DNA from 4 places in the Arthrobacter sp. 05L417 genome. Region 1 is predicted to be linked to each of the others. Evidence: riboswitches for the same ligand, from Rfam matches in the RefSeq annotation. Region 1 holds a riboswitch; each other region holds the start of a gene.
The links. Region 1 has a riboswitch for thiamine pyrophosphate ahead of thiC (phosphomethylpyrimidine synthase ThiC). Riboswitches for the same ligand answer to the same signal wherever they lie in the genome.

Region 1 (7,775 bases):
GGCTGGCGTTTTGCGTGGTCCATGATTCGTTTCCTGTTGCGTTGCGGATTTCTCCGGCGCAGGCCGGACACGAATCCAGGACCCGCTGTTGGTCGAAAGACCTACTTGCCGGTGGCGAAGTCGCGCTTTTCCTTGATCTTCGCAGCCTTACCGCGCAGTGCGCGCATGTAGTAGAGCTTGGCGCGACGGACGTCACCCTTGGTGACGACCTCGATCTTCTCGATGATCGGGGAGTGAACCGGGAAGGTACGCTCTACGCCGACACCGAAGGAAACCTTGCGGACCGTGAAGGTTTCGCGAACGCCGTCACCCTGGCGGCCCAGGACGAAGCCCTGGAAGACCTGGACACGGGAGTTCTTGCCTTCGATGATGTTCACGTGAACCTTGATGGTGTCACCCGCGCGGAACTCGGGAACATCGTTACGCAGCGAAGCTGCATCTACGCTATCGAGGATATGCATTAATCCACTCCTGGTGAACGCCACAGGTCATCCACTTTGGGTCACGGCGGGCAAGCCCGGGGCGCAAAGCCGTCCGGAAATTACCGCCGAAGATTTTCAAGTCCGATACCGCCACTGATTGGTGGTTCCGGGTTGTCATGCTGTTGGTGACGCTCCCCCTGTGGCAGGCGCGAACCCAGTAGACACAAGGGTTAATTCTGCCACACCCCGGGAGTTCCGGCCAACCCCGCGAATGCGGCCCGGTGGTTGCGGCCGGCTGGAGGATGAAGTTGCCCGACGGCGGGGCTCAGTCCGGGAGGTTGCCGTCCGGGCGGTGCCGCAACCGGCCGTCGACGACGTCGTACCCGAGTTCGCCGAAAGCGGTGCGGTCCGCGCGTGTCAGGCGGCCGGCGTCGAACTCTGCGAGCAGGTCCGGGCGGCGTTCCGCCGTGCGGCGGAACTGTTCGTGGCGCCGCCACTGGGCGATCTTGCCGTGGTTGCCGCTCAAGAGGACGGCGGGCACGTCACGATCGCGCCATGACGAGGGCTTCGTGTAGACCGGGTACTCCAGCAAGCCGTCTGAATGGGATTCCTCCACCAAGGATTCGGGATTGCCGACGACGCCCGGAAGCAATCGTCCGATGGCCTCGACCATGGCAAGGACTGCAACCTCGCCGCCGTTGAGGACGTAGTCGCCCAAACTGACCGGGCGGACCGTGAAGTGTCCTGCCGCCCACTCGATGACGCGCTCGTCAATGCCTTCATAGCGGCCGCAGGCGAAAACCAGTTGCTCTTCCTCGGCGAGCTCATAGGCGAGGGCCTGGTTGAAACGCTCCCCCGCGGGCGACGGGACGATCAGGACCGGCCTTTTCGTCGGTCCGTCGGATGGGCCGTCAGTTGCGGGGCTTTCCGCTACGGCAAGCCGCGCATCGGCAATGGATTCCAAGGCCTGGGCCCAGGGTTCGGGTTTCATGACCATGCCCGCACCGCCACCATACGGAGTGTCGTCCACGGTGCGGTGCTTGTCCGTGGTGAAGGTCCTCAAGTCATGGACATTGAGCTCCAAAAGCCCATCCTGACGGGCCTTGCCTATGAGGGAAAGCTCGAGTGGCGCCAGGTACTCGGGAAAGATGCTGACGACATCGATGCGCATCTAGGCGTCATCCTTGGTGTGGGCGTCGTCCTCTTCCGTATCGGAGCCCGAAGCGTCAGTGTTCAGTTCGAAGAGGCCCGGCGGAGGGGTAAGAAGCACGTAGCCGTCCTCGACGTTGACCTCAGGCACGATCTCTTCGACGAACGGCACCAGGATTTCCTTGCCGTCCGCGTCTTCAATGACCAGCAGATCCTGCACGGGCATCGTGTTGAGTGCGGTTACCTTGCCCACGGTCTGCGAGCCGACACGGACCTCAAGGCCGACGAGCTCATGCTCGTACCAGCCTTCGTCGTCGTCCTCCTCCAGTTCTTCCGTCTCGATGAACAGCTTCGCGCCGCGGATTTCCTCCGCCTGGTTGCGCGTGGAGATCTCTTCGAAACCGAGCAACAGGATGTCCTTGTTCCAGCGGGCGCTGCTGATGGTCAAGGGACCGGCCTTTGCGGGCTCCACCACAAATTCGGTCCCCGGGACGAAACGATCGCCGGGGGCATCAGTGAGCACCTGGACAGTGACTTCGCCGCGGATTCCGTGGGGCTTGCCGATTCGGGCAACCTGGAGCTGCATGGGGTTCCTCTGATTTCTTCGCTGGGCCGACTTAGGGACCAAGGCTGGGGGTTTTGCTCGTAAAACAATCCGGCCCCTCCACCATAATCTGGTGAAGGGGCCGGATCTAAGACAAGTATTGCTGAGCGCGTTACCGGCGACGGTCGGTGTCGACGACGTCGACCCTGACCTGCTCGCCGCCCGCCAATGCCGCAATCACAGTGCGCAAAGCGCGTGCGGTGCGACCCTGGCGACCGATCACCCGTCCGAGATCGTCCTGGTGAACACGCACCTCGAGGGATTCCCCGCGGCGGTTGTTCTTGGCACTGACCTTGACGTCCTCAGGGCTGTCAACGATGCCACGGACCAAGTGCTCGAGCGCTTCTGCCAGCAACTTACTCAGCCTCGGTGGTCTCTGCTTCAGCGTCAGCGGGAGCTTCAGTTGCTTCCGACTGCTTGGCCTTCTTGGTGATGGCTTCCGGGATGATGACGGAACCCTTCTCCGGTGCAACGAAAGCAGGCTTGGCGACCTTGGTCTTCAGCGTGCCTTCCTGGCCCGGGAGACCCTTGAACTTCTGCCAGTCACCGGTGATCTTGAGGATCGCGGCAACCTGCTCGGTCGGCTGGGCGCCGACGGACAGCCAGTACTGTGCACGCTCGGAGACGACCTCGATGTACGAGGGCTCTTCGGTGGGGTGGTACTTGCCGATTTCTTCAATCGCACGGCCATCGCGCTTGGCGCGGGAGTCCATGACGACGATGCGGTAGTACGGTGCGCGCATCTTACCGAAGCGCTTAAGGCGAATCTTTACGGCCACTTTTGTGGTCACTCCTGTTTCTGAAACGGGGTTGAGCCCGTCGTTCTGCACCCGTGGGGCGGGCCATACTTGAGGGTTCCAAGGACAAGATGCACGCACGGAGAGAGGGGCCACGCGGATCGAGTACCTGTCTATTGTGCCAGATGGCAGCCAGTATTTCGAACACGCGGCCGTGCGGCGGGTTTACCGCAGGGTTACTGCTCGGCGGACCAGACGTAGAGACCGGCCCGTTCGGCCTTCTCGACGTCGCTCGCGAGCGACGCCAACTGCTGGACATACAGCCGGGACTGTTGGGCGTCAAAGGGCATATCTTCTTGGGCCGCCCAGCGTTCGGCGACGTCGTCGAGGATGCTTCCCTCGCCCTCGGTCTCGTAGCTGAGAAGCTCAGACAAGGCACGCACCATGGCTTCGGGGACGCCCAGCAAGGCGTCGCTGGTGACGTCCACCAAAGCGAGCTCATAGTCGGCCCCGGCTGCGTGCACGGCCGTGCCGGCCAGGTCGCCAAGTTGTTCTACTTCAAAATCGCTGATTCCCGGGATCCGTACCGCGGCGCCGGATACGTCACTGCCCTTCTCCAGGGCAGCGGCCCTCTTGAGTGCTTCATCGTGGGTGGCAACAAAGATTTCAGCAAAGCCCATGGAAACTACTCTCATTCATTCGTGCCAACGGAGCTGCGGCGTGGCCGAAAAGTGCGCGCCACGCCGTCGAGCCTAAGTGTAACTTGCGAGGGGTCCCCGGCTGAGCGAAGCGAAGTCGGGGAGCAAGTTGGACGCTAGCGGACGGCGACGCGCAGCCGGTTGCGCCACGGGTCCTCGAAGCGCAGCTCCTGGCCGGTGTGGTGGGACGCGATGCCGGCAACCTTGAGGCGATCGGCGAGCGCGCCGACGTCGTCTCCTGACGGCACCTCGATGACCACCTCGCCGAGGCCGAGCGTGTCCTTGCGCGGACCTGCACCGCGGCTGTTCCACACATTCATGGCCATGTGGTGGTGGTAGCCGCCCGCGGAGACGAACAGGGCCTGCCCATGCCAGCCGGCCGTCTGCTCGAAGCCCAGGGTGTCGACGTAGAAATCATGGGCGGTCCGCACGTCGCCCACCTGCAGGTGGACATGCCCGACGCCGGCGCCCGCCTCATGCTGGCCGGTCACCGCCGATTCGCTCAAGTACTGCTGGAGGTAGCGCTGCGGCGGGAGCGGCAGGCTGTCCATGACGACCGAACTACCGTTCCACTCCCAGCCTTCGCGGGGCTTGTCGTAGTAGAGCTCGATGCCGTTGCCCTCCGGGTCGGTGAAGTAGAAGGCCTCGCTGACGAGGTGGTCTGCGCTGCCGACGAAGGCATGGGGTTCGTATTGCGCCGCCGAGGCAACAGTTGCGGCGAGCGATGACTGGTCTTCGAAGAGCAAAGCCGTGTGGAAGAGCCCGGCCTCTCCGCGGCCCGGGATCTGGAGCCCGGAGGCCGGAGCCAAGTGCACCAGCGGCTTGCCGAGCCTGCCAAAGTAGAGTCCGCCATCCTGTTCGGCGACGACGTCCAGGCCCAGCGCCCGCTGGTAGTAGTCGCCCATGAGCTTCATGTCCCCCACTTTGAGCATGACAGCGCCCATGGTGAGTTCGGCAGGAAGGAGATCCTGGCTGGATGTGATGGTCATGTGAAACTCCCGGCTTTCGTGGCGCCGCCCTTCGGCAACCTCTATCTATCTAAATTACTTGAAGCTTCAATTTATTCCTAATGCCCGGCGCTTCTTGAAATGTGTCCCCTCAGCACGGTGCATTGCGGCTTCAGCACGATCTCAAGGGACGCACGGGGATCGTTTGCGTAGAGCACGACGTCGGCACTGGCGCCTTCGCTGATGCCGTCGGCACCCAGCCACTCGCGGGCGGACCAGCAGGCGGCATCGAGGGCGGCTGCCGCCGGAAGGCCGGCCTGGTGCAGTTCCAGAATTTCCTCGCCGATCCGGCCGTGCTTGATGACGCTGCCGGCGTCGGTCCCGGCATACACCCGCACTCCGGCGTCGAACGCCTCGAGGACCCGCTCATGCCGGCGCTCCCACAACGCGATCATGTGGGCGGCGTAACGCGGGAACTTGGTTTCAGCCTGCTTCGCGATGTCCGGAAAAGTCGCAATGTTGATGAGGGTCGGGACGATCGGAACATCCTGGTCCAGCAGCCGCGGAATATGGTGCGGGAGGAGACCGGTGGCGTGCTCGATGCAGTCGATGCCGGCGTCGAGCACGTCGTCGATAGTCCCTTCGGCGAAGCAATGGGCGGTCACCCGGGCCCCCTCGTCGTGTGCCGCCGCCACCGCGTCCTTGACGACGGCGGCCGGGAAGGACGGGCCAAGATCCCCGGCCGAGCGGTCGATCCAGTCCCCGACGATCTTGACCCAGCCGTCTCCGGACCGGGCCTGCTTACGCACCGCCTCCACCAGTTCCTCCGGCTCAACCTCTTCGGCCAGCCCGGGGATGTACCGGCGTTGCCTCGCGATGTGCCTGCCTGCGCGGATGATCCTGGGCATGTCCGTCCGGCGCTGCAGCCAGCGCGTGTCACTTGCGGATCCCGCGTCGCGGATCAAGAGCGTCCCGGCGTTACGATCCGCCGTTGCCTGCAGACGGGCAGTCTCCTCGTCCACCGCTCCACCCTTGCCCAAGCCAACATGGCAGTGTGAGTCGACAAGTCCGGGCGCCACCCATCCGTCCAGGACGACGTCCGGTACGGCAGCAGGCCGCAAAAAGGTCAGCCGTCCGTCGACCGACCAGAGGCCGCGCCGTTCCACGTCCGGCCCGGTGAGGACGGTGCCGCTGAATTCGATGATTTCCGCCATGATTCCACCCTAGACTCCGACGCCGCGCCGGGCCCGGTCACATCTGTCCTCGGTCACATCTGTCTCTGGAACTCTCAGCTGTGGTAGCTTCGTCTACGACCACACGGGGGCCCTTGCAAGGGCTGAGATCGGGCTGACGCAGCCTGCGACCGTTGAACCTGTCCGGGTAATGCCGGCGAAGGAAGTGAGTAATCCTTTGAGCACCAAAGAAACACAGCTGAGCCCTACCCAAAACGGATCGGCCCAAGAGGTGACACAGTCCCTCAAGTCGCATTCCCTCTCGTTCCTTGAAGATGCCGAAACGGGAATCCGGGTTCCAGTGACTGAAATAGCCCTGGAACCGTCCCCGAACGGCGAGGCCAACGCGCCATTCCAGGTGTACCGCACCGAAGGACCCGGTAGTGATCCCGTGGTGGGCCTCGAACCGTTCCGCAGCGGGTGGATCGAAGCCCGCGGCGACACCGAGGCCTACAGCGGCCGCGAACGGAACCTTCTCGACGACGGCAAGTCTGCCGTGCGCCGCGGCGCCGCCTCCGCGGAGTGGAAGGGCGCACAGCCGGTGCCCCGCCGCGCCGTCGACGGCAAGACCGTGACACAGATGCACTATGCCAAGCAGGGCATCGTGACGCCCGAAATGCAGTTCGTGGCACTACGCGAAAACTGCGATGTTGAACTGGTCCGCAGCGAAGTCGCCGCAGGCCGGGCCATCATCCCCAACAACATCAACCACCCCGAATCCGAACCGATGATCATCGGCAAGGCGTTCCTGGTGAAGATCAATGCCAATATCGGCAACTCGGCCGTCACCAGTTCCATCGCCGAGGAAGTGGACAAGTTGCAGTGGGCAACGCAATGGGGCGCCGACACGGTCATGGACCTGTCCACGGGCGACGACATCCACACCACCCGTGAGTGGATCATCCGCAACTCCCCCGTGCCGATCGGCACCGTGCCCATTTACCAGGCCCTCGAGAAAGTCAACGGCGAAGCGAACAAGCTCACGTGGGAAATCTTCCGCGACACTGTCATTGAACAGTGCGAGCAGGGCGTGGACTACATGACCATCCACGCCGGCGTGTTGCTGCGCTACGTGCCGCTCACCGCCAACCGCGTCACGGGCATCGTCTCCCGCGGCGGCTCCATCATGGCGGGCTGGTGCCTGGCCCACCACGAGGAAAACTTCCTCTACACCCACTTCGACGAGCTCTGCGAAATTTTCGCCAAGTACGACGTCGCGTTCTCCCTCGGCGACGGCTTGCGCCCGGGAGCGACGGCGGACGCCAACGACGCCGCGCAGTTCGCCGAGCTCGACACCCTGGCCGAGCTGACGCAGCGGGCGTGGGAATTCGACGTCCAGGTCATGGTGGAAGGACCCGGCCACGTTCCCTTCCACTTGGTGCGGGAAAACGTGGAGCGCCAGCAGGAGCTTTGCAAGGGCGCTCCGTTCTACACCTTGGGTCCCCTGGTCACCGACGTCGCTCCGGGCTACGACCACATCACCTCGGCCATCGGCGCCACGGAGATCGCACGCTACGGAACCGCGATGCTCTGCTACGTCACCCCGAAGGAACACCTGGGCCTGCCAAACAAGGACGACGTCAAGACCGGCGTGATCACGTACAAGATCGCCGCCCACGCCGCGGACCTTGCCAAGGGACACCCGGGCGCCCACGAACGCGACGATGCCCTCTCCAAGGCCCGCTTCGAGTTCCGCTGGCGTGACCAGTTCGCCCTGTCATTGGATCCAGTCACGGCCGAAGCGTTCCACGACGAGACCCTCCCCGCCGAACCGGCCAAGACGGCGCATTTCTGCTCCATGTGTGGCCCGAAATTCTGCTCCATGCGCATCAGCCAGGACATCCGCGACGAATACGGCTCCGCGGATTCCCAGGCAGCCATCGCGGAAATGTACAGCGGGATGCGCGAAAAGAGCGAGGAGTTCCTGGCATCCGGCGGAAAGGTCTACCTGCCCGAACTCGAGGTTCCCGCAGGAAAACGTGAGGC
Region 2 (7,775 bases), on a different contig from region 1:
GGAGTGGAGGATGGCCAGTTGCCGGGGGTCCTTGGCGTCGAGGGTCCGCAGGTACTCGCCATAGCTGGTCCCCTCGGTCCAGGGCTTGCCGAGTGCCCCCGTTTGCCGTTTGAAATGGAGCAGCGAGCGTTCATCGGGCGCCGGCATGGTGCGCAGGATTCCCACTTTGCCGTCGAGCATCAGTTGCGCGGCGGCCATCCCGGTCATGAGGGAAATCTGGGCGTTCCAGTCCTCCACCGGCAGCGAGGGAGCTGCGACGATCCTGTACCCCTCGCCGTCGGGCAATTGGACGATTTCCTGTTCAGGCATGTTCAGGCTTGCTCCGCCGCGGCGGCGTTCGAGTTCCACCCGCTTGAGCCCGACGTCCTTGAGGAGTTGGAGGACCGGATCGGCCGTTCCGGAATCGATCTCCGCCTGGACACCCTTGTAGTTGAGCTTCGCGCGGCTGCGAACGCTTGCCCGGCGGACGGAGACGGTGCGGAACTCCGCCTCGGCATCGAGTTCGAAGTCCCATACAAATGCGCCGCACGTTTGGCCGGCCAACAGGCTTCCGGCATGCTCGCTGATGATCTCGGGGTGCAGCGGTATGCGGCCATCCGGGGCGTAGTATGTTTGCCCCCGGTGGCGGGTCTCGGCGTCGAGCGCTCCTCCGGGCGGCACAAAGGATGGCACATCGGAGATGGCGTAGAGAACCCTGTAACCATCGCCGGAACGGTCAATGAAGAGGGCCTGGTCCAGATCGGTGGAAGAGGCCGGGTCGATCGTGATGAACGGAACGTCCGTGAGGTCCTGCACCGGCAGGGTGTGTCCGGAAACCGCGGCTTCGGCGTCACGCAGCGCTTCAACGGGATAGCCGGCGGGCAGCTCGAGTTCAGTCCGAAGCGCCGCCAGTGCTTCCGCGAGCCGGTTCGACGTTTCACTGACATTCGGGGCTATCCGCTGATGTGACACGAAAGTCAGGGTAACTCCAAAATCTTTCGGCGTCTCGCTAGGCCGCCGCTGCGTCAAGGGCGGCCAGGAGTGCCTGGGCCGCCGCCGTCGGATCCTGTGCTTCGGTGATGGCTCGCACCACCACGATGCGGCTGGCGCCAGCCCGCACTACCTCTTCCACGTTGCTGAGATCGATGCCGCCGATCGCAAACCAAGGGAGCACAACACCGCCGACGGTCTCCTCGTCTGCCTGCTTCACCGCGTTGGCGGCGTACTTCACCAGATCGAGCCCGACGGCGGAGCGTCCGGGCTTGGTGGGGGTGGCCCATACCGGCCCGACGCAGAAGTAGTCCAGGCCGCTGCGGCCGGGTGATGCGGCGATGGCTGCGTCAATCTGTTCCGGCGTGTGCGTGGAGAGCCCGATGATGGCGGGGTCGTGGAGCAGCTTCCGGGCCGCCCGCAGTGGAATGTCCTTTTGGCCGATATGGAACACCGGTGCGCCGGAGAGGGAAGCTACGTCCGCGCGGTCGTTGACGGCCCAGAGACGGCCGTGGCGGTGCGCCACGGATTGCAGGATCTCCAGGAGCTCCAGTTCCTCTGCCGCTTCGATGGTCTTGTCGCGCAGCTGGATGATGTCCACGCCGCCCTCGAATGCGGCGTCGACAAACTGCTCAAAATCACCCCGTTGCTTGCGGGCGTCGGTGCAGAGGTAGAGGCGGGCGGTGGTGTGGACATCGTGCTGGGTCATGGAAACAGAGTAGTTCCTCTAAACTGGGCTGGTACCGCGGGAGCCGCGGCGGCAGTCACAATCGCCGCGCGGCTGAGAGGGCTTCAGCGCCGACCGCTTGACCTGATCCGGCTAGTACCGGCGTAGGGAAGGACTCCATGGACGAAGTAAACACCCGGCACGAACCCCTGCGCGCGTCCCTGCATGCGGATGTGGCGGTGATCGGAGGCGGTGTCATCGGCCTTGGCATCGCGTCGGAAGCCCGAAGGTCCGGCCGCTCGGTTGCCCTGATCGATCCCGCACCGGCCAGCGGAGCCACCTTCGCGGCGGCGGGCATGTTGGCGCCCGTCAGTGAACTGCACTACCAGGAAGAGGACCTCCTGGAACTCATGCTCGAATCGTCGGCATTGTGGCCGGACTTCGAACACAATGTGACTGGCTCAAGTGCCGGACGCAGCACGGGTTACCGTACGACGCCGACCCTCGCCGTCGGCGCGGACGCTGCGGACCGCCGGGCGCTCGCCGACCTCCGGGACGTGCAACTGGCCAACGGCCTGCTGGTGGAATCCGTGCCGTTGCGCGAGGCCCGGGAGCGTGAGCCGCTGTTGAGCCCGCAGATTTCCTGTGCCTTCGACATCCCGGGCGACCACCAAGTGGATCCGCGCCGGCTTTCGGCCGCGATCCTTGGCGCACTGGCAGACCACCAGCCGGGCAATTCCAGCTGGATTGCGGGGGCCGAGGGCGGTTTTGCGGTCCACGACACGGCGGCGGGCCTCTTGTGGGAGGACGGACGCGTCGTCGGGGCCGTGCTTGGCTCAGGCGTCAAAGTGCTCGCCGCGGAAACCGTGGTTGCCAACGGCCTGGGCGCCGCCCGCTTGAAGGGCCTGCCGGATGGATTGTCGCTCCCGTTGCGTCCCGTGTACGGCGACATACTGCGGCTGCGCGTCCCGGACCAGCTGCAACCTCTGGTCACCGCCACAGTGCGGGGAATCGTGCGCGGAGTGCCCGTCTACATCGTTCCCCGCGAGGACGGGACAGTGGTGATCGGCGCAACGCAACGTGAAGACGGATTGTCGGCGTCCGGGGGAGCGGCCAACCCGGTGTCGGCGGGCGGTGTGTACCAGTTGCTCCGCGATGCCCAGGTACTGGTCCCGGCCGTGGCTGAACTGGAGCTCCTGGAAGCAACTGCCCGCGCCCGTCCGGGCACTCCGGACAATGCACCGCTGCTGGGCCGTGTAAGGGTAAAAAGTGCCGAAAGGGTGGAAGGAAGCGAAGGGACCGTGCCCGGACTCATCGTGGCGAGCGGATTCTTCCGCCACGGCGTCCTGCTCACTCCGGCGGCGGCGAAAATCTGCGTCGGGCTGATGGACGGCACCGCCGATCCCCGGTGGAGCAAATTCCGCCCGGACCGCTTCTCCCGCCCCCTTTCAGCAGCAAGGGCCTCCACAAACGGCCCATCGGCCGATACCTCGAATCCCCTTCCGAAGGACCACGCATGAACATCAAATTGAACGGCGCAGACCACACGCTGAGCGACGACGCGTCCGTCACCACCCTCGTGAGCCACATCACCGGTCGGGTTGTGGACTCGAGCGGCCAGGCGGCCGACGGACGCAAGATCGGCGTCGCCGTCGCACGCAATTCCGAAGTGGTGCCGCGCAGCCAGTGGGCGGCAACCGCGCTCGCAGAGGGCGACGAACTCGAAATCGTTACCGCAGTACAGGGAGGCTGAACCATGACCACGGCAAGCACTGAAGCAGCAAGCACCCGGACCGACGCCCTGGTGATCGACGGTGTTGAGTTCGGCTCGCGCCTCATCATGGGGACCGGCGGAGCCCCGAGCCTGGACGGACTGGGGGCAGCCTTGCTGGCCTCCGGCACCGAACTCACCACCGTTGCCATGCGGAGGTACTCACCGACGGAAACAGGTTCGCTGTTCCAGTTGCTCGTGGACCACGGCATCCGTGTCCTGCCCAACACGGCCGGCTGTTTTACCGCCAAGGATGCTGTCATGACAGCCGAGCTTGCCCGGGAGGCCTTGGAAACGGATTGGGTGAAGCTTGAGGTCATCGCGGACGAGCACACGCTCCTGCCGGACGCCGTGGAGTTGGTGGACGCAACCGAGAAACTCGTCGACCGCGGATTCAAGGTCTTCGCATACACGAACGACGACCCCGTGCTGGCACTTCGCCTCGAAAACCTCGGAGCCACTGCCGTGATGCCCTTGGGCGCGCCCATCGGCACCGGCTTGGGCATCCTGAATCCCCACAACATCGAGCTGATTGTGTCCCGCGCTTCTGTGCCGGTAGTGCTCGACGCCGGCATCGGCACCGCGTCCGACGCAGCGCTGGCCATGGAGCTCGGCTGCGACGCCGTGCTGCTGGCCACCGCGGTCACCCGTGCGCAGAACCCGGTGCAGATGGGCGAGGCCTTCAAACACGCAGTCATCGCCGGTAGGCTGGCGAAGCAGGCGGGCCGCATCCCGCGCCGGGAACACGCCCTGGCCTCCTCGGCGATGGAAGGCCGGGCCGAGTTCCTCTAGCGGCCCACGCTGGCCTCTCCGGGGATTCCTGCGAATTTCCCCGTCAGCGAAGGAGCCACCATGGCCGGCAAGGATGACGTTCTTAGCAGGTCCGCGATCGACGACGCCTTGGCGGAGCTGCCGGACTGGCGGTACCGCCTTGGCGGCCTCGTCACCGTCTATAAATCCCCGACGTCGGCTGCCGCACTGGAGCTGGTTGCCGCCGTCGGGCGCATCGCCGAGCAGCAGAACCACCACCCGGACCTGGACTGGCGCTTCAACCGGGTGTTCGTCCGGTACACCTCCCACGACGCCGGGAGCGAGGTGACCCGGCGCGACGTCCGGGCGGCCACGAACGCCAGCCAGGTGGCCGCGGAAGCCGGGGCAGTGGCCGAACCCGGGCTCTACCGGACGGTTGAAGTCGGAATCGACACCCCGGATCCGGAAGAGATCTCGGAAGTCTGGAGGGTGGCGCTCGGCTACCGCAAAGGCCGCTTCGGAGACCTCGAAGACCCGTATGGGCGAGGGCCCAACGTGTGGTTCCAAACAACTGAAACACCCAACCCGAACCGGATCCACCTGGATGTGCACAGGAGCCAGGCTGAATCGGGACCCGCCATGGAGAAAACCGCGGCGACGGGTGCGTTAATGGACCGTGACCACGCACCCAAATGGGTGGTGGTCACGGATTCACAAGGAAACCGGCTGTGCCTCTGCACCGAAGCAGGTGACGGGCCGGATCTGTAGATTGAGCCGAAGCGGTAGAGCCGCGGCGCCAGCTAGGGTCTCGCCGCCAGCTAGAGCCTGAGGGCCGCGGTTAGCTGGGCGGTGTCGTGCCGGGCCCGGTGGCGGCCCAGGAAGTACGAGACCACCGCGGCCGCCACGGTACCCAAAATGACGGGCAGGACCCACGGGATCCACGTCACCCCGGGCTGGTAGCCAAAGCCAAGCTGGATGAAGATCATCCAACTCAGCATGGCGACGGCCAGGGAAACACCGGCGGGCAGGGCGATGCCATATGTGCCACGGTGTTTGTCATTTCCCCAGACGATGAAGCCTGAAGCGATGGTGGCTAGCGCCACGATGACAAGTGAGAGCATGCGGACTCCTGGCTCGCTGGTGTTCTGACGTATGAGCTAGAGCGCGCCGAAGCCGACCCGGCGTACTTCTTCGGCACCGATCTCCACGTATCCGAGGACGTTGCCGGGAACGATGACCTGACGGCCCTTTTCGTCGGTCAGACGCAGGTCCGTGCCATTGGCAATGGCGTCGCCCACGATCTTGGCAACAGCCTCGGCATCCAGAGCGGATTCCAGCACGATCTCACGGCCAACGTTCTGAATGCCGATCTTTACTTCCACAGCAGGGCCTCCCAGCCAATCAAGAATTTACTCAGTCCTCTATTTGTAGCCTAGGACTCTTTCGGGAAGCGACTGATTCCGCGCCAAGCTAAACGGTAGATCAAATCGCTGGCGACATCGAGGTCCAAATCGCCATCGGTCTCAAGCCAATACCGGGCACTGACCTGCGCCATTCCTGCTAAGCCCCGGCCCAGCAACTGGGCCTCCAGCGGGGGCAGCTTGGTGTCTTCGGCGATGACCTTGGCGACGGCGTCGGCGAAAGTGCGGTTGAAAGTTTCCAGCCGGGAGCTGACGTCCGGGTCATTGATGAGATCGGATTCGAAGACGAGCCGGTGGGCTTGGTCATCGCTCGCGATGAAACGGTAGTAGGCGCGCATGACGGCCTGGACGCGTTCCTTGTTGTCCGACGTCGAATTGAGTGCCGTCAGCATCTGGTCCGTGAGCATGGCCAGGTGGCTGTCGAGGAGGGCCATGTAGAGCTCCCGCTTGGACGGGAAGTGTTGGTACAGCACCGGCTTGCTGACATGGGCGGTCTCGGCGATTTCGTCCATCGCAGCACCATGGAAGCCGTTGGCAACGAAAACTTCCAAGGCGGCGTTCAAGAGCTGGGCCCGGCGCTCATCGCGTGGCAGCCTTGCCGAGCGTGGCGAACCGATCCGATCTTGCCTGACCTGTGCCTCCTGTTTGATACGTGCACTCTCAGCCACTTGTCTGCCGCCTTTCCTTTGCAGTTATGACCACAATACTGCGCAGTAATATGACCGGGCGGCAGCGGCAGGCATACTTTGGAGTATGGCCACTATTTTTGCTGCCCAAACGTTGCCGCCCTCTCCTTCTTCAACGCTGCCGCCACTCGTGGAACCGGCCGCGGGGCTGACCACCGAAGAGGTCGAACGGTACTCGCGCCACCTCATTATTCCCGAAATCGGAGCGGCCGGTCAGCGTCGGCTCAAGAATGCAAAAGTCCTCGTGATCGGGGCAGGCGGGCTGGGCTCTCCGGCGTTGCTGTACCTCGCCGCCGCGGGGGTGGGGACGCTCGGAATCGTGGACGACGACGACGTAGACCTCAGCAACCTGCAACGCCAGATCATCCACGGCGTCGGCGATGTGGGCCGGCCGAAGATCGAATCGGCACGTGACGCCATCAAGGAACTCAATCCGCTGGTCAACGTGCAACTGCACAACGTGCGCCTGGACTCCTCCAACGCTTTGGAGATTTTCTCCGGCTACGACCTCATCCTGGACGGCGCAGACAATTTCGCCACCCGGTACCTGGTCAACGATGCTGCCGCGATTCTCGGCAAACCGTACGTCTGGGGATCCATTTTCCGCTTCGACGGCCAGGTCAGCGTGTTCTGGGAGAAGCACGGACCCAGCTACCGGGATCTGTATCCCGAGGCCCCTCCGGCCGGTTCGGTCCCGTCCTGCGGCGAAGGCGGCGTGTTCGGCATGCTGTGCGCCGCTGTCGGCTCGCTCATGGTGACGGAGGCAGTCAAGCTGATCACCGGCGTCGGGCGCTCCATGCTGGGACGCGTGGCGCTCTTTGACGCGCTCGGCGGCAGCTGGCGCGAAATCAAGGTTTCGAAAGACCCGGAGGCCGAGCCGATCACCGAATTGACCGACTACGAAGCCTTCTGTGGCATCACCCCGGCGCCCGCGGGCGACTCGGTTCCGACTGTGACCGCCACCGAACTTTCGGGAATGCTCGAGGCCCGCGCTGCGGGGGAGCGCGACTTCGAACTGGTGGATGTCCGCGAGATCGGTGAACACGAGATCGTGAGCATCGACGGTTCAGTGCTCATCCCGCAGGGACGCATCCTGGCGGGAGAGGCATGGACGGAACTGCCGCAGGACAAAGAGATCGTGTTCCACTGCAAGGGCGGCACCCGTTCCGCCGCGGTGCTCGCGGCCGCACAGCGCGCCGGCTACACGCGCGTGAGCCACCTCGACGGCGGGATCCTGGCGTGGGTGCACGACGTCGAGCCGGGCAAACCGGTTTACTGAACCCACAATGCTGGTGAGCGCGAAGGTCCCGACATGATTGAGGAATCCATGAACACACCGCAATACCCCATCGGATCGGGTTTCGGCCACGGATCGACGGCGTCGGACGTTTTGGCGGGAGTGGACCTCCACGGCAAGACGGCAATTGTCACGGGCGGGTATTCCGGGCTCGGACTGGAAACGGTGCGGGCACTGTCCTCCGCAGGAGCCGCGGTCACTGTTCCCGCCCGGC
Region 3 (7,775 bases), on a different contig from region 1:
TGGGCACCGAGCTTGTTGAGCTCGGTCAAGTAGATCGCACGGTTCTCGTAGACCCAGTCGTGGATCATGGTCTGTCCCTCGGCATTGCCTGCGATGACCGCGAAGAACGGCAAGTTGTCGATGTTCAGCCCTGGGAACGGCATCGGATGGATCTTGTCCTCAGGCGCACGCAAGCGTGATGGCTTGGTGGTGACATCCACCAAGCGAGTCCGTCCGTTGCGCGCAAAGTATTCGCCGGAGATGTCGAGCTGCTGGCCCATCTGCTCAAGCGTGGCAAGTTCAATCTCCATGAACTCGATGGGGACCCGGCAGATGGTGACCTCCGAGTTGGTCACGATGCCCGCGGTGATCAGGCTCATGGCTTCGATCGGGTCTTCCGAAGGGAAGTATTCAATGTCGACGTCGATCGCCGGGCGGCCCGTGATCTTCAGGGTGGTTGTCCCGATGCCGTCGATCACCACGCCGAGCCTCTGCAGGTAGAAACAGAGGTCCTGCACCATGTAATTGGGGCTGGCATTGCGGATCACCGTGGTACCGCTGCGGTGTGCGGCGGCCATGATGGCGTTCTCGGTCACGGTGTCGCCGCGCTCCGTGAGCACGAAGGTGCGGTGGTCGCCGTCGGCAGGTGGGGCCTGTACCGAATAGAAGCCGGCCTTGGCCTCCACCGAGAGCCCGAACTGCCGCAACGCCTGCATGTGCGGTTCCACGGTTCGAGTCCCGAGATCGCAACCGCCGGCGTAGGGCAGTTGATATGAGGCTGCCTCATCGAGGAGGGGGCCGAGCAGCATGATGACGCTGCGGGTGCGGCGTGCGGCCTCCACGTCCATGGAGGCGAGGTCAAGGGTCTCCGGGCGGCGGATGCGCAGATCGTTGCCGTTCAGCCAGGTGCACTCGACACCGATGGAGGTCAAGACCTCGACGATCCGGTTGACTTCTTCGATCCGGGCAAGCCGGCGCAAAGTGGTGGTGCCGCGATTGATGAGGCTCGCGCAGAGCAGGGCGACGCCGGCATTCTTGCTGCTGTTGACGTCCACCGAGCCGGAGAGCGTGCGTCCGCCCTCCACACGCAGGTGGGTCATCTGCCGTTTGCCGACCTTGACGATAGTTCGCCCGAAGATCGACTCAAGGCGCTCGATCATGCGTAGGCTGAGGTTCTGCTTGCCCTGCTCCATACGGGCAATGGCACTTTGGCTGGTACCCAGTTCCGAAGCGAGCTGGCCCTGTGTCCAGCCCTTTTCGCCACGGGCGTCGCGAAGAAGGAGACCTACATGTTCGGCAGTCGGTTGCGTCATGACTAATAAATATCACGGATGGTCTACGGACTGGAGGTTTTGTGACACAACACGCCGATTATGCTGGAGAATAGTCGTCTCGTGCGATATGCGTTGGTCCAAAGCCTGCGTGTTGCGTTTGCTCGCGGCCCGCCCGACAACACCCAAGTAACTCGCAGTAGTTGTCGTTATGAGGCCCCAAAACGACAACAAATGCGAGTCAGTTGGGCTGCTTCAGCCAGACGAAGTGCCACGTCCCTGCCCATTGGGCCGCGAGCACGGCTGCGGCCGCAATGACCAGCCCGCCAGCGAGAACCCAGACGTCCAGGCGGCTGTAGGTGGATTCGCGTGCCCAGGTCCGCCGTCCGCCGCCGAAGCCCCGCGCCTCCATGGTCACGGCCAAGCGGGACGCCCGACGGATCGCCTGGACCAACAGCCCGAAGCTTTGGCCGAGCATGGCCTTGAACCGTTGCGGCGGGCTCCCGCGCGAGCCGACACCCCGCGCGCGCCGTGCCATGCCGATGGTCTGCCATTCCTCCGCCATGAGCCCGACGAGCCGCAGCGCAGCCAAGGTGCCCAAGACAAAACGGTGCGGCAGTTTCGCCTTCTGCGCCAGGGCATCGGCAAGGTCGGTCGGATCGGTGCAGCTCATGAGGAGGATGGCTGGCAGCGCGATGGCCAGGCCACGCAGCATGAAGCCGAGTCCCAGCTGAAGTGAGCCTTCGCTGATAGACCAGATCCCGACGTCGAGCAGTATCCTTCCGCTGTCCGCCGACAGGATCGCGGTGCTCCAACCTCCGAGCGCGGCCGCGATAATCAAGGGCCAGCCGCGCTGCCAGAGCAAGCGCACGGTGAGCCCCGCGAGGGGGAACAACGCCAGTTCGCCGAGGAGCGCGGTCGAGGCTGACACCAAGTCGATGGACAACGCCAAAACCAGGGTGACCAGGAAGACCGACACGAACTTGGCCAGCGGATTCGCGCGTGTCAGGAGGGCATTGTTGCCGCGCAGGGTCAGTGCGTCCCTCATGCCGCACCCGCTTCCTGCCGGGCGCCGCCTTGGAATGCAGGCTCGAGCCGCATCTCGGCGCCGCCAAGGACGGAGCTGAATTCCTGGTCGTGGGTCACGGAAACCACGGATGTGCCGGCGTCGAGCAGTTCAGACAGGAACGACGCAAGCTCAGCCCACGTGTTGGCGTCCTGGCCAAAAGTGGGTTCGTCCAGCACCAGGACGCGGGGGTGCGCGGCGAGCACCGTGGCCACCGACAGCCGTCGCTTTTCGCCACCGGAGAGCGTGTACGGGTTGGCGTCCACGAGATGCCCCAAGCGCAGCCGCTCCAGCAACTCGTCCACGCGCTCCTCGCCATGGCCAAGATGCTTGGGGCCGAACATCAGCTCGTCGAGCACCCGGCCGGTGACGAACTGGTGCTCGGGCTCCTGGAACACGGTCCCGATGCGGGAGATCAGCTGCTGGGCCTTCCACTTCAACGGGTCAGTGCCGGCACCGTCGCTGAGCCCGACGGCGGCTGTCACCGCCCCGGACACCGGCGCCAACAGCCCCGCGAGAGTCAAAGCGAAGGTCGATTTTCCCGCGCCGTTGGGGCCAGTGATGGTCAGCGCTCGCCCGGCGAACACTTCGGCGTTGAGTCCGGCCTGCACGGGAAGGGGCGGGATGGTTTTGAACCCCCGGCGCCGTGACCGCTCGCGGGACACCGCGAGCTCCTGGGTGGCGAGCAGTAGCTCTCCCCCGCTCCTCGCCGCGGAGCTCCGCGCCCCGTTCCCCGCCCCGGAGCCGGCCGCCGTTCCGGCGCCTGTTCCCGAACGTGGCCGGGTGGCCGGCACGTACCCGGGCACCCAAACGCCCGCAGCAGTGAGCATGTCCCTTGCTTGCGCCAGAACGGTGTCCGGATCGCCGTCCAGGAGCACCGCCGGCGTCGAGACTCCCGTGGAGGAGGAACTGCCCGGCTGGAGCACCACGATCCGGTCCACAAGGTCTTTCCAGACCGAAACCCGGTGTTCCACCACCACCAAAGTGGCGCCGGTCTTGTCGAGGCAGCGGCCCACGGCATCGCGGACCTCCAACACTCCGGCGGGGTCCAGGTTGGCGGTCGGTTCGTCCAGGAGGATCAAGCCGGGCCGCATCGCGAGGATGCCGGCCAGCGCAAGGCGTTGTTTCTGCCCGCCCGAGAGGGCCGACGTCGGGTGGTCGAGCGCAAAGTTGCCGCTCGCACTGCCACCGGCACTACGCCGCAGCCCGACGTCGTCGAGCGCTTCATGGACCCGCTTCCAGATTTCTTCCCGCGGCACGCAAAGGTTTTCGGCGCCGAACGCGACGTCGTCGCCCAGCCGGGAAAGCACCACCTGGGTTTCGGGGTCCTGTTGCATGAGTCCGGCACGGCCCCGCTGGGCCTTCGGCGAAACACCATCCACGAGCAACGAACCGGTCTCGTCGGCGTCGTCGCCTTCCTCGCCCAACACGCCAGCCAGGGCATGCAGGAGGGTCGACTTGCCTGCGCCCGAGGGGCCAAGCAGCAGAACACGCTCGCCGGGACGGATGTCCAGGTCGAGGGCGTGGATGGCCTGCGTGGTGCGGCCGGCGTGCCGCCAGCCCCAGCCTTGCGCGGAAATGGCGGCGGGTCGCACCACGGCAGAGGTGCCGGAATCAGGACTGGGCATCAGGAAAAGACGGGCTCCGAAGCGGCCTTGCGGGACGCGAACGCGCTCAGCACACCGGTCTTGGCCAGGCCGCGGGTCGCGATCCAGGACAGGGCACCGGCAATGACGGCCCCGGAGACCGTGCAGAACACGATGTACGCGAGCTTGTCGACCGGTTCGTAGGCGATGTTCCAGCCCCACGGCAGGAAGGAGTCGTTCAGACCGCAGAACAGGCCCGCACCGGCACCGGCCAGCAGGGACACCGGCAGGTTGAACTTCTTGTACATGAAGGCCAGGAAGATGAGTTCCGCACCGAGGCCCTGGAGCAGGCCCGAGATCAGCACCGTGGTGCCGTACTGCGAACCCATGATGAGCTCACTCGTGGCGGCCACTGTTTCGCAGAAAATTGCCGCACCGGGCTTGCGGACGATGAGCATGCCCAAGACTGCCGGAATCATCCAGCCGCCGGCGATCAGGCCGCTCAGGGGCGGGTAGCCGGCGGACATAGGCGTGGCGACCAGAGCCATCTGGTCCCATGCCCAGAAGATCACGCCACCGGCGATCGAGATCAGTGCCGCCACGACAATGTCCACGACGCGCCAGTTGTAACCAGGCTTGGTGAGGCCCGGCCTTGCAGAAATACCAGTCATTTTGTCCTCCTGAGGAACAGGAGGGGAAAGTGTTCCCCGGTTGCCTGCGAGCGGCCTCCGCCGCGCCGGTTCCGGACACTATGAGAACTCGACTCCCTTGCGCCGGTACTAGCCGGATCAGGTTCGAGGGTCTGCGGCTGTCCGCACTCTCAGCGCCCGTCCTCCGTGCCGCATTGCTGCGAGCCCGACGGCGGCGCTCCCCTGTCGTTATCAATCCACCCTTTTGGGCGTGGTTCAGTTTACACCTTGGAGGGGTTGCGGGCGCGGCGGCAAAAAGCGTTCCGACGGATTCCCCTGGATCATTTGCCGGGCGAGCGCAGTCCGGCCCGGAATGGCGCGGGCGGCCACAGAAACTGGGAGAATGATCCAGCAGAATGTGACACAGCAAGCGGGCAAAGGAGCGGTCTTGGCAGGCATGGGCGAAGCGAACAGCACCACAGTGGCCGAACCGAGGCTCGCCGCGAGCGTGATCCTGCTCCGGGATGCCGCAGTTCCTGGGCGCTCTGGAGACGCGGCGCAGGCTTTGGAGGTGTTCGTCCAGCACCGGGTGTCCACGATGGATTTCGCTGCCGGAATGGTCGTCTTCCCGGGCGGACGAGTGGACCAGGCGGACAGCTCCGGCTGGGACTTCACGGACGACGTCGTCGAGCGCCACGCCGCCGCATGGCACCGGAGCAGCATCGCCGTCGAGCCTTCCTCCGCCCGGTTCAACGCGGGCCGGGTACTGGCGGCCGCGCAGCGTGAGGTGTTCGAAGAGGCCGGGCTGAAGCTCGACGCCGCCACCCTCCGCCCATGGGCCAACTGGGTCACTCCGCCGGACCAGCCCAAGCGCTTCGACACGTACTTCTACCTTGCTTGCCCGGTTTCCGGAGCCGAGCCAAGGCACCAGACCACGGAAGCGTCATCGTCCTTGTGGATGCCGGTCCGCGGAATCCTGGATGCCGAAGCCGCCGGAACGCTCAAGCTCATGCCACCCACGCTGGCGCTACTGGATGAGCTCCTCGCCCTCGGCACGGTGGAAGCGGTGCTGGCCGAAGACCGTGACATTGTTCCCGTGCGTCCAAAGCCGGGAGCCTTGCAGGAGTTCTTCCGGCTGAGGCGCCAAGCCCCATCCGTTGCTCCGGAACTGCCCTGAAGTGGGGTTAGGCTGGGGACGGTCCTGTTTCCACCCGCAAGGAGTCCCGGAATGAACCTCCTCATCAAACTGCTCGGCACCGGCGTGAGCATCGGCGCAGGCTTTGTCGGCACCAAGCTCGTCAACGCGCTGTGGGAAAAAACCACGGGCAACAAGCCGCCCAAGGGACACGACGACATGGAGACGAGCCTCCGCTCAGCGCTGACCTTCGCCCTGATTTCGGCAACTGTCAGTGCCGTCATCCAGGTTCTCGCCGGCCGGAGCACCCAGCGCGCCATCTCCCGCTTCTCGAAGACGCAGGACATCGTCTAGGCTGACGGCCCGCCGTTGACGCCGTTAGGACCTGCGCTCCCGCCGTTGCGGGCGTTCCCAGCGTGGGGCATTGCCGAGCCCGCTTCTTGAGCTTTCTCCGCCGCCCGTTGACCGGCAGCCCGCAGCACCACGGCCTCGAGTTCGTCTGTGCTGAGAAGCTCGGGGTGGAGGTGCTTGGTCCGGTACCCTGCCCGGCCCACCATGTGTGCGGACACGGGCACAGTCAGCAGTTGGAAAATCCAAGCGACCGCGAGGACCGGCCAAACCCACCATTCGCGCATCTGCAGCCCCATGGCCGCCAAGACAAGGAACAGCCCCAGCACTTGGGGCTTGGTAGCTGCATGCATGCGGCTCATGAGGTCCGGGAACCGCAACAGTCCAATTGCCGCGCCCAATGACATCAGGGCACCAACAATCAGCAGTACCGCGGTGACGGCATCGATGACGGCGTCCGCTCCGGTGGCGTTAGGAGTCATTGACTTGTCCCCTCCGGTCGGCCACGAAGCGGGCCACCGTCACCGATCCGATGAACCCGATCAGCGTCAGCGCGACGAGCAGCACGAGGTTGTTGAGGTGCCTGTTGACGGCCATGTCGATGGCCAGCGCGGCACCCAGTATGGCGAGCAGCACGTCTGAGGCGAGCACCCGGTCCAGCAATGAAGGCCCGACGGCGATCCTGTAGATCGCGCCTGCCGCCGCGAGGCTAAGAATCACCGCCGTGACGATCAGCACGATGTCTTTCATGAGCCGGCTCCCCTCGTTGCAGGCCAGCCTTCGGCCTGGAGTGCGTCCAATTCCGTGCGGGTACCCATGATCCGGATCAACGAGGCCTCCGTGTCCTGCACTTCCTTGCGCAGCTTGGCGGTGTCCACATCGTTGCGGACATTGAGCCCGTGGATATAGAGCGTGGACGTCGAGCGGTCCACCTCCACCACCAGGGAACCCGGAATCAGCGAAATCACGTGCCCTGTTGCGGTCACCATGAGGTCGGAGTGGCTACGCAGGGGAACCGCGACGACGGCGTTGGTTACCGAGGGGCCCCGGAAGGCCGCCAAGTACATGACCTGGAAACTCGCGGCCACCACTTTGCCAAGGAACACGACGGCGAAAGGAATGGCCCGCAGCACGTTGAATCGTCCGCTGAGCTCCACTGGAGGCAAGTAGAAGACCCTGGCTACCACCACCGCGATCAGCGCACCGAACACCAGGTTGCCGGGGCTGAAGTCCCGCCAAAGCGCACCCCAAACGACCACCAGCCAGACCAGCAGGGGCAACTCGGTGCGGAACGAAATCCGCTTGCGGCTCACTTGCCACCTCCCTGCGGTACGGCCCCGGTGGGTGCGTCACCCTGCGGTGCCGCGATTCCTGGAACTTTGGCATTCCCGCCGAGCACGGAATGGATGTACGCGGTACGGTCCAGCATCTGTTCCGCGGAGTTTCCGGCCAATTGGAACAGCGGACCGGCGAAGACTGTCAGCGCCACGCCAAAGACCACGAGCGCGGCGGTTGGCCCCACCATGGTCCGCGGAAGCAGCCCGACGGCCGCCGTGTCTTTCAGGACGGCGGCAGGGTAATCCGCATCCTCCGGTTTCCGCCAGAAGGCGCGGTTCCAGACGCGCGCAATTGCCAGCAACGTCAAGAGACTCGTGACCACGCCGCCCACCACCAAGGTAATGGCCAGTGGCGTCCCCAGGGCAATGCCTGCCTGGAGGAGTCCGAGCTTCCCCAAGAACCCGGAGAAGGGCGGGATTCCTG
Region 4 (7,775 bases), on a different contig from region 1:
ATCATGCAGGCCCACACCACCATGCAGAACGGGCACAGGATGTGAATGACATACAGTGCCTGGGACCATAGCCAGACGATGAAGATGAAGCCCAGTGTGATGCCGGTTTGCAGTCCGATCCAGTACCAACGCGCGAACTTGGCCCCGGCAAAGATCGCCATGGCGGTGGTGATGATCACGGCGAAGGCGACGATGCCGATGAACATGTTGGGGAAGCCGAAAACTGAACTCTGCGGTGTCTTCATGACGCTGCCGCAGGATACCCAGGGATTGAGGTCGCAGGCCGTTACATGGTTGGGATCGATCAGAACCTGCAGCTTTTCCAGCACGAGCGCCCCGGATGCAAGCCACGCGATGGCGCCGGTGGCGAGGAGAAGCCACGCAAAGGGACGGTCGCGGACCATGCGCGGCAAGGCTGCGTCGGCGGCGTCCTTCCCATCGGGGGTTTTCCCGGTCTTCTCCTGCCGGGAGCGGGCATCGTTGTTGGCCAGGTTCGGGCTGGCGGGGCTCGGCATGGTTGGCTGTCCTTTTCTGGAAGGCCCGGCGCACGGCCGGGGACTGCTCTTGGGAGGATTCTAGCCGCGGCGGCTGAAAGCTTCTGCCCAGGGAGGGCGGCGGCACGGAAGCTTTCAGGGTGTGCTTCCTGCCGGGAGTGCGGGCGTGTGAGAGAATGAACATGGCCGGAAGCCGATCCACATGCGGAATCCGGTCCGGTATCTTGTTCCCAAGACCGCCAGTCATATGCAGGGCATGCCCAGGATCCAATGATCCCCGGTAGGCCCGCAGTGACAATGGACGGCACCTGGTTGTGGCATTAGAACAACGGGTTTGGAGCGAAGCCGGCTTTCCGTGGATGCCGCACCCCCATGCTGGTGCGAACCGGAAAGACTACTACTGACTTCTGTCAACGCCTGCGGGTTTTGACAATATTGCCCCTCTGGGCGCCGGATGTGGCGGTTGCGCAAGGGCAGGAGTGTTGCCACATATGGATAACGAGCAAGTTGTAGCCGCCGCCGAAGATGCGGCGTCCACCGAGACCACTGAAACACCCAAGAAGGTCACCCGCACCCGGCGCAAGGCGGCACCGAAGACGGTCGCCGCGGACGAAACCCCCGACGCCGGAGCTGCCGCAGCCACCGTTGAGCCGCTCGCCGAGTCGGCGGACACCGAAGAGCCCAAGGCCCCTGTCCGGCGTAGCAGGGCTCGAAAGAAGGTAGAAACTCCGGAGCCGTTGCCAGGTTTCGCTGAGGAAGCTCCGACGGAAGCTGGCGAGGCGACGGAGGCTGCCGCCGCCGTCGTGCCTGACGTAGCAGCAGAGGCCGAAACCGCCCCCGAAAAGCCGGTCCGCCGCCGTCGCACGACGAGGGCAAAGAGCGCCGAGCCCGTTTCCGAAGAAGCAGCGGTCGAAGCGCCCGCTGCGGAGATTGCGCCCGAGGAAGCGCCCGCTGCGGAGACTGCGCCTGAAGAAGCTCCGGCTGCGGAGATTACGCCCGAGGAAACCACCGAGGCGCCGGCCGCCGAGGCGGAAGCTGCGAGCCCGATCGCGTCGCTGTTCCTGGAGCCTGCCTCCGTAACGTCCATGATCTTCCAGGCACCGGACCTGAGCGCAGTTGTCCGGCCGGCCGTCGTCGAAGAAGAACCGCGGGCCGAAGCTGAGGAAGTTTCCGAGGACAACGAACTGGACGAGGCCGGCAGCCGCCGTCGGCGTCGCAGCCGTGGCCGTCGCGGACGCCGGGGCACCGAGCGTGACGAAGCAGGAGAAGAAACCTCTGCGGAATCCGAGGACGAGGCAGAAGCCGGTACCGAGGAGGCGCTCGAAGAAGGCGTGACCTCCCGTCGCCGTCGGCGCCGGCGTCGTGGTGACCAGGACCTGGAGCTGACGGGCGGCGGAGACGACGATCCCCCCAACACTGTCACCCGTGTCCGCGCTCCCCGCGCACACGTTGAGACCACCAGCAGCTCCGACCGCGTCACGAGCGTCAAGGGCTCTACTCGCCTTGAAGCCAAGAAGCAGCGCCGCCGCGAGTCCCGCGAGACCGGCCGCCGCCGCCAGGTCATCACCGAGGCCGAATTCCTGGCTCGCCGTGAGTCCGTCGACCGCCAGATGATCGTTCGCCAGCGCGACGACAGGATCCAGATCGGTGTCCTGGAAGACGGCGTGCTCGCGGAGCACTTCGTGTCCAAGACACAGCAGGATTCCCTGATCGGCAACGTCTACCTGGGCAAGGTCCAGAACGTGCTGCCGTCGATGGAAGCCGCATTCGTCGACATCGGACGCGGCCGCAATGCCGTGCTGTACGCCGGTGAAGTCAACTGGGATACCGTCACCCTGGAAGGCAAGCCGCGCCGCATCGAAAACGCCCTGAAATCAGGCGACTCCGTGCTGGTCCAGGTCACCAAGGACCCCGTGGGCCACAAGGGCGCACGCCTGACGAGCCAGATTTCGCTTCCCGGCCGCTACCTTGTGTACGTGCCCGGCGGTTCCATGACCGGCATCTCCCGTAAGCTGCCCGACGTCGAGCGCAACCGTCTGAAGAAGATCCTCAAGGACCGCCTCCCCGAGAACGCGGGCGTCATTGTCCGCACCGCCGCCGAGGGTGCTTCCGAGGAAGAACTGACGCACGATATCAACCGCCTGCGGGCCCAGTGGGAAGGCATCGAAAGCCAGTCCACATCCACCAAGATCCTGGCCCCGGAACTGCTGTACGGCGAACCGGACCTCACCATCAAGGTTGTCCGCGACGTCTTCAACGAGGACTTCTCCAAGCTCATCGTTTCCGGCGATGAAGCCTGGGACACCATCGAGGCCTACGTCACCTATGTGGCGCCGGATCTGGTGGGACGTCTCGAAAAGTGGACGTCGGATCAGGACATCTTCTCGGCATGGCGCGTGGACGAACAGATCCACAAGGCATTGGAGCGCAAGGTCTTCCTGCCCTCCGGTGGTTCGCTCGTGATCGACCGCACCGAGGCCATGACGGTTGTTGACGTCAACACCGGAAAGTTCACCGGCAGCGGTGGCAACCTCGAAGAAACCGTCACCAAGAACAACCTTGAGGCCGCCGAGGAAGTGGTCCGCCAGCTGCGCTTGCGCGACATCGGCGGAATCATCGTCATCGACTTCATCGACATGGTCCTGGAATCCAACCGCGATCTCGTGTTGCGCCGCCTGGTCGAGTGCCTCGGCCGGGACCGCACCAAGCACCAGGTCGCGGAAGTGACGTCGCTTGGATTGGTCCAGATGACCCGCAAGCGCATGGGCACCGGCCTGCTTGAGGTCTTCGGCGAGCAGTGCGAAACGTGCGCAGGGCGCGGAATCGTCACGCATGACGAGCCCGTGGAGCATCGCCGGGCCAACGTGGTGGCCGCTGAACACCACCACCCGCGCACGGAGTCACTCCCGGCCGTCCGCCCGGAGCAGCGCAAGCGCCGCCGCGGCAGGGGGACAGGGCAGGGGACTTCCGAGCTCCCGATCACCCCTCCTGTGCCGGTCCACTCCGTGGAATCCACTGATCCGAACCGCCAGGCAGCCACCCGCGCAGCCCTTGCGACCATCGCGGCTGCGGCCCACGCTGCCCACCTGCACGACGACGAACTCCACCACGCGGCGGAATTGCTCGCCGACGGGCACGCAGCGGAAGCAACCCCTCTGCAGGCACCCGCGGCCCCGGTCTCGGCTCCTGCCGCTGCTTCGGGTAGCGAGGAACGCTCGAAGCCTGTGCTGCGATTCGGCGGCGAGGAAGTGGCGTTGCCTTTCGTCCACCACGAAGAAGAGCCGGCGAGTGGCGCTCCTGCCATGAGCCTGGATCTGTTGGCGCAGGCATTCGCGGGCCTCGGAGAAGCTCCGGACACCGCGACGGCCGCAACGGAGTCCCGGGAAGCGCCCGCAGAGGCTCCCGCGGCCGTTGCAAGCGGGGAATCCCTGGAGTCGGCTTCGCGTGGACGCCGGGGCCGCCGCAACCGTAGTGCCAGCCGTGCCCAGGGTGCCGCCAACGCCACCAACGTGGAGCACCACGAGGTTGCAGCCGCTGCCTCCGGTGGGGCCGCGCACGAGGCCAAGGCGCCCGACGCATCCCCGGTCAAGCCGACGGCGGCAGCAGAACCGATCATTCTCGGAGTCGGCGTGCCCAAGTCCGAACTCTAAACGCAGTACCCAGTCCGAAGCCCCGGCCGTTCCCGCTCTTGCGGAAACCGCCGGGGCTTCGGCGTTGCCGGCCCATTTGCCGGACCAGTTGCCGGACCTCACGACAGTGCGGTTACAAAGGGAGATTTCAGCGGGCGAGGTGTGATCCGGGTTAAGCTAGGGGACTGACACGGGGTGCCGCGCACCAAGCCGGCTGAGACCAGACCCGTTGAACCTGTCCGGTTAGCACCGGCGAAGGGATGTCTCGAATGACTGTTTCGGCACACTCGGCTGTCTACCCGCTCAAGGCCGTCCAGCGCCCTATCCCCAGGGTCCTCAGCATTGCCGGCTCGGATCCGTCGGGCGGTGCCGGGATCCAAGCTGACCTGAAGAGCATTGCCGCCAACGGCGGTTACGGCATGGCCGTCATCACGGCACTCACAGTACAAAACACGCAGGGAGTCACCGGCGTTCACGTGCCTCCCGTGGAGTTCCTGCAGCAGCAATTGGATGCCATTAGCGACGACATCACCGTTGATGCCGTCAAAATCGGCATGCTCGGGGACGCGGCCGTCATCCACGAAGTCCGCCGCTGGCTCGGCGAGGCGCGCCCCGCCGTCGTCGTACTGGATCCGGTGATGATCGCGACTAGTGGCGACCGGCTCCTCGCGGAGTCCGCTGAAACCGCACTGCGGGAACTTTTGCCCCTCGCCGACTTGGTGACCCCCAACCTTCCTGAATTGGCCATGCTGCTTGGCGAGCCTGTTGCCACCGACTGGGCATCGGCGTTGGAGCAAGGCAAACGTCTGGCCGCTGCCTGCGGAAACACCGTCCTGGTGAAGGGAGGCCATCTGCAAGGATCCGGCTGCCCCGATGCGCTGGTCAACACCGGGGGAGTCCTGAGCCAGGACGTGGTGGAATTCGCCGGCCAACGCGTGGAGACCCGCAACAGCCATGGCACGGGATGTTCCCTGTCGTCTGCGATGGCGACGGCAAAAGCGCGGCTCGGCGATTGGGAGTCTGCCCTGCGTGAAGTCAAGCCCTGGCTTCAGGAGGCGCTGACCCAATCCGAGAGGCTGGAGGTGGGGAAGGGCAACGGGCCCATCCATCATTTCCACACTCTCCAGCACTCCCTTCAGCCGGGGGACTTCGCGGTCCGGATGTGGGACGCCGCCCAATCGGAGCTTGCGGCCATTTATGGCCTGGACTTCATCCAGGACTTGCAAACCGGTGGGCTCAGCGAAGCGCAGTTCAGCTATTACCTGTCGCAGGATGCCATCTATCTCAACGGCTATTCCCGGGTCCTGGCGCGTGCAAGTGCGCTCGCCCCCAGCGAAAACGAACAGCTGTTCTGGGCCCGCGGCTCGCAGATGTGCCTCGAAGTCGAGTCCGAGCTGCATCGGAATTGGCTTAGCGGACGCCAGGCAAGCGGAGAACTGGGCCCCGTCACCAAGGCCTATGTGGACCACTTGCTGGCGGCGTCGGCGTCGGGCAGCTATGCCGTGCTGCTGGCTGCAGTACTGCCCTGCTACTGGTTGTACGCCGAGGTGGGACAGCAGCTCCACCGTGGCTATGTCCAGGCAGGAGCGTCGGACGAGCACCCTTACGCCGACTGGCTGCGCACCTACGCAGACGAGGCGTTCGCAGAGGCCACCCGCAAGGCGATCGACCTCACGGATGCCGCCGCGCAGGCTGCCTCACCGGCCGAGCGCGCGGCCATGATGGAGGCTTTCTCCCAATCCTGCCGCTATGAAACTGCATTCTTCGATGCTCCAAGGCTGCACAGCTGACCCCGGTTCCTGGCGCGGAGGGACGGGATGAAGGGCTGTTTCGGCAGGCGCCGCAGCGTGTCGGGGTGAGGATCCGAGCTTTTCCCGGCGGGCAGGGTAAGGTGGACGGGCACGGTACCGGATGGCGGCATAGCCAGTCTGTGGCAGCCATCACGTGGCAGCCTCCGGACCTTGGCCTCATTTGCAGCCGAAGGCGAAACTAGCGTAATCTAGATCTTCGGTGCTTACGCCAACACTTGGGTTATGCCCCTAGGGACCTTTCGTTTGGAATTGACATTTCATTTGGAACTGTTCAAGGGATGACTCATGGATTCCGTACCGGAGTCCACGGCGTTGAGGCACAGCGTGAACCAGGCCCGTTTTCGGATCGGGGTTCCGCACGCAAATTTAGTAATAAACGTCGAGAGAAGTGAGTGCCCAAGTGGTGTACGCGATTGTCCGCGCAGGCGGCCGCCAAGAAAAGGTTTCCGTTGGAGACTACGTAACCCTGAACCGCGTCCCCGGTGGAGCCGGCAGCACTCTTGAGCTGCCCGCACTGCTCCTGGTGGACGGTGACAAGGTCACCTCCGCTGCTGCGGATCTGGCCAAGGTCAAGGTTACGGCTGAGATCCTCGAAGACCTCCGTGGTCCGAAGATCGTCATCCAGAAGTTCAAGAACAAGACCGGCTACAAGAAGCGCCAGGGTCACCGTCAAGAACTGACCAAGATCAAGATCACCGGTATCAAGTAACCACTGGTTGCTGTTCAGGTTTTCAACAGATTCCCCAGAATTTAAAGGCAGGCATTTCAAATGGCACATAAAAAAGGCGCGAGCTCCACTCGCAACGGTCGTGACTCCAACGCCCAGTACCTCGGCGTAAAGCGCTTCGGTGGCCAGGTCGTTTCCGCAGGCGAGATCATCGTCCGCCAGCGCGGCACCCACTTCCACCCGGGCGCCGGTGTCGGCCGCGGTGGCGACGACACCCTGTTCGCCCTGCAGGCAGGTGCGGTTGAGTTCGGTACTCGCCGTGGCCGTCGCGTAGTGAACATCGTTGCTGCTGCAGCTGCAGAGTAATAACACGTTCTGAACGGGTGGAGCGGGCCGTATGGCCCGCTCCATCTGTCTTTTTAACCGCACTAGAATTTACTAGGGCGGGCGGCGGCGCATCAGCCGGCAAACGCATTTCAAGCAGTAATTTCCACATAGAGGAGAAACACGTGGCGACCTTCGTAGACCGGGTAGTACTTCACGTATCCGGCGGAACAGGCGGCCACGGCTGTGTCTCTGTTAAGCGCGAGAAGTTCAAGCCCCTCGGCGGACCCGACGGCGGCAACGGCGGCAATGGCGGCGACGTCATCCTGCGCGTCGATGCACAGACAACTACTTTGCTTGATTACCACCACGCACCGCACCGCCACGCAACCAACGGTGGCCCGGGCATGGGCGACTGGCGCGGCGGCAAGAACGGCGAAACCCTCGTGCTTCCCGTCCCGGACGGCACCGTGGTCAAGACCAAGGACGGCGTTGTCCTTGCTGACCTTGTCGGTGAAGGCACCGAGTTCATCGCCGCTGCAGGCGGCCAGGGCGGCCTTGGCAACTCTTCGTTGTCTTCGCAGAAGCGCCGGGCTCCCGGCTTCGCGCTCCTCGGTATTGAAGGCGACTCCAGCGACATCGTCCTGGAACTGAAGTCCATCGCAGACATCGCGCTGGTCGGCTTCCCCTCGGCAGGCAAGTCCAGCCTTGTCGCGGCGATGTCAGCGGCGCGGCCCAAGATCGCCGACTACCCGTTCACTACCTTGATCCCCAACCTCGGCGTGGTCCAGGCCGGCGACGTCCGGTTCACCATTGCCGACGTTCCCGGGCTGATCGAAGGCGCGAGCGA

Region 2: another riboswitch for thiamine pyrophosphate. It lies ahead of thiO (glycine oxidase ThiO); the one in region 1 lies ahead of thiC (phosphomethylpyrimidine synthase ThiC).
Region 3: another riboswitch for thiamine pyrophosphate. It lies ahead of AC1DJW_RS10320 (ECF transporter S component); the one in region 1 lies ahead of thiC (phosphomethylpyrimidine synthase ThiC).
Region 4: another riboswitch for thiamine pyrophosphate. It lies ahead of thiD (bifunctional hydroxymethylpyrimidine kinase/phosphomethylpyrimidine kinase); the one in region 1 lies ahead of thiC (phosphomethylpyrimidine synthase ThiC).

What each region holds. Positions count from the first base shown of each region.
Region 1 is NZ_JBFTOG010000017.1:13,665-21,439, forward strand. Features, by position in the region: gene lepB (signal peptidase I) at 1-23, opposite strand, end outside; gene rplS (50S ribosomal protein L19) at 102-461, opposite strand; gene trmD (tRNA (guanosine(37)-N1)-methyltransferase TrmD) at 748-1,593, opposite strand; gene rimM (ribosome maturation factor RimM) at 1,594-2,157, opposite strand; gene AC1DJW_RS13765 (RNA-binding protein) at 2,288-2,530, opposite strand; gene rpsP (30S ribosomal protein S16) at 2,532-2,954, opposite strand; gene AC1DJW_RS13775 (hypothetical protein) at 3,149-3,592, opposite strand; gene AC1DJW_RS13780 (VOC family protein) at 3,727-4,599, opposite strand; gene AC1DJW_RS13785 (amidohydrolase family protein) at 4,677-5,771, opposite strand; TPP riboswitch at 5,865-5,972, shown strand; gene thiC (phosphomethylpyrimidine synthase ThiC) at 5,968-7,775, shown strand, end outside.
Region 2 is NZ_JBFTOG010000001.1:119,047-126,821, reverse strand. Features, by position in the region: gene AC1DJW_RS00550 (RNB domain-containing ribonuclease) at 1-951, opposite strand, end outside; gene thiE (thiamine phosphate synthase) at 989-1,678, opposite strand; TPP riboswitch at 1,705-1,824, shown strand; gene thiO (glycine oxidase ThiO) at 1,816-3,156, shown strand; gene thiS (sulfur carrier protein ThiS) at 3,153-3,389, shown strand; gene AC1DJW_RS00530 (thiazole synthase) at 3,393-4,199, shown strand; gene AC1DJW_RS00525 (4a-hydroxytetrahydrobiopterin dehydratase) at 4,260-4,925, shown strand; gene AC1DJW_RS00520 (hypothetical protein) at 4,976-5,278, opposite strand; gene AC1DJW_RS00515 (DUF3107 domain-containing protein) at 5,315-5,539, opposite strand; gene AC1DJW_RS00510 (TetR/AcrR family transcriptional regulator) at 5,590-6,228, opposite strand; gene moeB (molybdopterin-synthase adenylyltransferase MoeB) at 6,332-7,543, shown strand; gene AC1DJW_RS00500 (SDR family NAD(P)-dependent oxidoreductase) at 7,577-7,775, shown strand, end outside.
Region 3 is NZ_JBFTOG010000010.1:60,864-68,638, forward strand. Features, by position in the region: gene AC1DJW_RS10305 (UDP-N-acetylglucosamine 1-carboxyvinyltransferase) at 1-1,292, opposite strand, end outside; gene AC1DJW_RS10310 (energy-coupling factor transporter transmembrane component T family protein) at 1,492-2,298, opposite strand; gene AC1DJW_RS10315 (ABC transporter ATP-binding protein) at 2,295-3,944, opposite strand; gene AC1DJW_RS10320 (ECF transporter S component) at 3,944-4,573, opposite strand; TPP riboswitch at 4,650-4,786, opposite strand; gene AC1DJW_RS10325 (NUDIX hydrolase) at 4,935-5,708, shown strand; gene AC1DJW_RS10330 (DUF4235 domain-containing protein) at 5,760-6,020, shown strand; gene mnhG (monovalent cation/H(+) antiporter subunit G) at 6,017-6,496, opposite strand; gene AC1DJW_RS10340 (MrpF/PhaF family protein) at 6,486-6,764, opposite strand; gene AC1DJW_RS10345 (Na+/H+ antiporter subunit E) at 6,761-7,327, opposite strand; gene AC1DJW_RS10350 (Na+/H+ antiporter subunit D) at 7,324-7,775, opposite strand, start outside.
Region 4 is NZ_JBFTOG010000019.1:9,405-17,179, reverse strand. Features, by position in the region: gene AC1DJW_RS14670 (vitamin K epoxide reductase family protein) at 1-515, opposite strand, end outside; gene AC1DJW_RS14665 (Rne/Rng family ribonuclease) at 986-4,144, shown strand; TPP riboswitch at 4,305-4,401, shown strand; gene thiD (bifunctional hydroxymethylpyrimidine kinase/phosphomethylpyrimidine kinase) at 4,393-5,913, shown strand; gene rplU (50S ribosomal protein L21) at 6,335-6,643, shown strand; gene rpmA (50S ribosomal protein L27) at 6,704-6,967, shown strand; gene obgE (GTPase ObgE) at 7,111-7,775, shown strand, end outside.